DNA from 2 places in the Brevibacterium limosum genome. Region 1 is predicted to be linked to the other one. Evidence: riboswitches for the same ligand, from Rfam matches in the RefSeq annotation. Region 1 holds a riboswitch; the other holds the start of a gene.

The links. Region 1 has a riboswitch for thiamine pyrophosphate ahead of thiO (glycine oxidase ThiO). Riboswitches for the same ligand answer to the same signal wherever they lie in the genome.
Region 2: another riboswitch for thiamine pyrophosphate. It lies ahead of GUY37_RS04885 (hydroxyethylthiazole kinase); the one in region 1 lies ahead of thiO (glycine oxidase ThiO).

The regions. Positions count from the first base shown of each region.
Region 1 covers NZ_CP050154.1:2,479,299-2,481,471, reverse strand. Annotated here, with positions in the region: gene GUY37_RS11170 (thiazole synthase) at 1-35, opposite strand, end outside; gene thiS (sulfur carrier protein ThiS) at 37-294, opposite strand; gene thiO (glycine oxidase ThiO) at 291-1,448, opposite strand; TPP riboswitch at 1,438-1,541, opposite strand; gene thiE (thiamine phosphate synthase) at 1,553-2,173, shown strand, end outside.
Region 2 covers NZ_CP050154.1:1,089,142-1,091,314, forward strand. Annotated here, with positions in the region: gene GUY37_RS04880 (DUF3800 domain-containing protein) at 1-416, opposite strand, end outside; TPP riboswitch at 680-813, shown strand; gene GUY37_RS04885 (hydroxyethylthiazole kinase) at 801-1,715, shown strand; gene thiE (thiamine phosphate synthase) at 1,712-2,173, shown strand, end outside.

The DNA.
Region 1 (2,173 bases):
GACGACAGCTCCACGTCATCGATCGTCCAGGTCATCTCAGCCTCCCTGCACTGCGGTGACGATGTCGACGGTGTGCCCGTCGGCCAGGGTGAAATCGGACCAGGCTCCGCGCCGAATGACGTCACCGTCGACGGCCAGAGCGATGCCCAGACGTCCGCCGTCGGCAGGTGTCCCATCGGGGTTCAGCTCCCGTCCGGTGACGTCGGCGATGAGGTCGAGCGCCGAGGTGGCGCTCGACAGCTCATGGTGTTCGCCGTTGAGGACGATGGTCGGTGCGTGATCGCGATCGGTCATGAAAAGCTCCTCGCTGAGTGAGTGGTGGTGTCTGCTGTGGTGAAGCGCTGTGGGCACACGGACTGGAGCGTCCCGTCAGGTGGCCAGTCGGAAGCGGCATCCACGGCGAGTTCGGCTCCGAGCCTGCCGCCGAGCGGGGCCAAGAGGATCCCGTGTCGGAAATACCCGGTGCTCACGACACAGCCGGAATCGATGCGCCCGATCATCGGCAGGTCATCGGGGGACCCGGGCCGGGCGCGGGTGGTGATGTCGGTGATCTCCGCATCGAGGATGCCGGGGACCAGTCGCTGCCCGTCAGCGAGCAGTCGGTGGATGGCTCCGGCAGGGGTGCCGGAGAGCCCGTCTTCACGGGAACTGGCGCCGAGCACGATCTCTCCGTCGGGACGAGGCACCAGGTAGACGGAGCGACCGTTGACCAGTCCGCGGATGACGCGCGTCAGCAGGGGAGCCACCTCGGCAGGGGCGCGCAGCCGCAGAACATCACCCCAAACCTCTCGGATCGGCAGTTCCGGTGAACCCGCGATCTCAGTCACGGCAATGCCTGCGCAGACGATCACCTGATCGGCCTCCATCCGGCGGCCATCGGCCAGTCGGACACCCACAGTCGCATCGCCGTCCTTGAGCAGCTCGGTCACCCGCTGCCGAACGAGCGACACCGCGTCAGCCGACAGGGCAGACAGCAGAGCGGCCGAGACCCGACGGGGGTCGATCGACCAATCACCGGGAATGTGCACGGCACCGGCCACGGCAGGCGCCAGCGACGGCTCGATCCGGCGAGCAGCGCTGCCGGTGACCAGCTCGGTTGCGAAACCGGACCGCGACTGCGCGTCGCGCAGCTCCCTCAGCGCCTGCAGATCGGCGCGGTCACCGGCGCACACCAGGGTTCCGGCATCCGTGAAGCCGAGATCGGCTCCGGCGGCGCTCGCCACCTCGGCGGCGAAATCCGGATACATCTTCGCCGAGGCCCGCATCAGCGGATACAGGGGACTCTGCCCCCACACCACCTCCGCGGCGGGAGCGAGCATCCCCGCGGCGGCATGGCTCGCCCCCTGGGCAGGGGCGGGGTCGATGATGGTGGCTTCGGCGCCGAGACGGCGCAGATACCAGGCCGTGGACAGGCCGATGATTCCGGCGCCGATGACGATGACCCTCACAGCTTCTCCCTCCGGCGGCATGATCCGCATCAGGTCTGACGGTCGGCTCTTACGCCCTCTCAGCCTCGTTGGGAGGCTCCCGCGAACTCCTCTACTCTATGACCATGACCACACAGATGCCACCGCGCACCGCAGCGCGACATTCGAAGAGAGCCTGGCGGGAGGCCCGACTGGCAGAGGCGAAGCTTTACCTGTGCACCGATGCCAGGACCGTTCAAGGCGACCTCGCCGAGTTCCTCGACGCCGCCTATTCCGGGGGAGTCGACATCATCCAACTGAGGGACAAGAGCCTCGAGGCCCGCGCCGAGATCACAGCACTGGAGATCCTCAAGGACGCCGCTGCCCGGCACGGCAAGCTCTTCTCCGTCAACGACCGTGCCGATGTCGCGCTCCTCACCGACGCCGATGTCTTCCACGTCGGGCAGGGCGACCTCACCAGTGCTCAAGCCAGAGCCGTGCTCGGCCCCGACGTCATCCTCGGCCGCTCCACACATACCCTCGGCCAGGCGCTCGTCGCCGAGGCCGACCCCGAGACCGACTATTTCTGTGTCGGCCCGGTATGGGAGACCCCGACGAAACCCGGCCGTACCTCCGTGGGGACGGAACTGCTGACCGCCACCGCCGCCGCCGCGGCGGCCACACCGTGGTTCGCCATCGGCGGGATCTCAGCGGCGGAGAGGTTGGATGCGATCCGGCAGGCGGGCGCGAACCGTGCCGTCGTCGTC
Region 2 (2,173 bases), 1.4 Mb from region 1:
CGGTTGACCGACTCTCGCATAGCTGAACCTTCGCGTTGCACATCGGAGAGCCGCACTTGCTTCCTGGTGCCGACTTCCTTCTGTTCGGCATAGTAGAAGACTTGTCCACTTAGTTCTGCGAGCCTGTTGATCAGCCCGCGAAAGACACGGATCTGTTCACTGTAGCTTCGCCAAGCGTCTGGGGTGAAGATATCTGATCCCTTGCGTTCCCAGCGGCCCGGGTTCTCTACGTCCCGAAGTTCGCTGGCAAAGACACGTCGCTTCTCTGAAGTGAAGATCTGTCCGAATCTCCGAGCCGAGCTTTCGGGAATGACGAAACCTGCGTAGCCGAAGACGGGATTGGTGTTGAATTTTGGGTGGTCCTTGGCGACGTAAGGGCCGGGTTCACCGATCTCATCGATATAGGCGAGCAACATGGCCAAACCCTACCCAGCGGCTCTGACATGAGACCCAACGCAGAAACCCACGTCAGAGACGTGGGTTTGCGACTTGGCGCTCTAGGAGGTGATCTCCTCGCTACCACCTCAATGTTCTCACAGCGCAGATTTCCCCGCAATAGCTGTGGCGTGGGGGAGCAGCGGCAACCGTGATGGAAGAGCGTATTCGGTGCTCATCATCCGTTGTTGTACTTTCGACATCGGAGGAGTCGCCGTGCCTCGGTCGGACTGATACAGTCGGAGCCAATGACATGGGGTGCCTCATGAGGATCCGTTCGCACCAAGATGATGCGCACGGAGGACACCGAGGCTGAGAGAACACCCATCGAACCTGATCTGGGCCATACTAGCGAAGGGATCGTCATGGTTGACTTCGACCTGCGTTCTGCGAATGCGCGACTGCGCGCAAGCAATCCACTCATCCAATGCATCACGAACACCGTCGTGCAGCAGTTCAGCGCCAATGTGCTCCTGGCCGTCGGCGCGTCCCCGGCGATGCTCGATCACGAGGCCGATGCCGGGCAGTTCGCCGGGATCGCCAGCGGAGTCCTCGTCAACTTCGGAACCGCATCGAACCACCAGCTGCTCGCCGCCGATGCCGCCATCGGCGTCGCGAACGCCGCCGGCAAGCCCTGGGCTCTCGATCCCGTCAGCGTCGGTGCCGTCGACTTCCGCACCTCCCGCATCCGTCGCGCCGCCGCCGATCACCCCACCGCCATCCGCGCCAACGCCTCCGAGATCGCAGCGCTCGCCGGAGTCGGCCTCGGCGGACGCGGAGTCGACTCCACCGATGAAGTCGATGCCGTCCTTCCCGCCGCCGCGAAGCTGGCCCGAGACACAGGCGCGATCGTCGCCGTCTCCGGACCCACCGACGCCGTCGTCTCCCACGTCGACGGCATCGACCATGTCGCCCGCATCTCAGGCGGCCACGAGTTCATGCCGCTGGTCATCGGCACCGGCTGCTCGCTCGGCGCCGTCACCGTCGCCTACCTGGCCGCAGCGCGCAGCGGCCTGGCCGATCCCGGCGCCGACGCCTCAGCCGTGGACTCGGCGGAAGAGTCCGCGAACGGTGGGTCCGCCTCGGCGAGGTTCGAAGCCGTGGTCGCCGCCCACGCCCACTTCGCGGTCGCCGGTGAAATCGCCGCCGACGGAGCGAAGGGTCCGGGCAGCTACTCCGTGAACTTCCTCGACGCGCTCCACGCCGTCGACGGCGACCGGCTCGCACAGGCCAGGGTCAGCCTCGACACGCTCGTCGCCAGCGAAGGCACCCAGGCATGACCGCCGGATCCGCGCACACCGCTGACAGCGCGCACCAGACCGACTCCCACGACCGCTTCGCCAGAATCGACACGCGCCTCTACCTGGTCACCGACTCCGCCCAGTGCGAGGCGGCCGGCCGCACCGTCGCCGAGACCGTGCAGGCCGCCGTCGCCGGGGGAGTGGGCATCGTCCAGGTCCGCGACAAGGACATCGACGACGGGGACTTCTACTCGCTCACCCGCCAGGTCATCGCCGCCGTCGACGCCGCCACTCGCGACACCGACCGCACGGTCCCCGTCGTCCTCAACGACCGCGTCGAAGTGGCCCGTCGCCTCATCGACGAAGGCGAGACCGTGCACATCCACGTCGGCCAAACTGATGCCACCGTCGCCGAGGTGCGCGCCACGTTGGGCGAGGCACCGCTGATCGGTCTCTCGGCCGCGAACAGCGAAGAATTCGCCGCCGCCCGCGACACC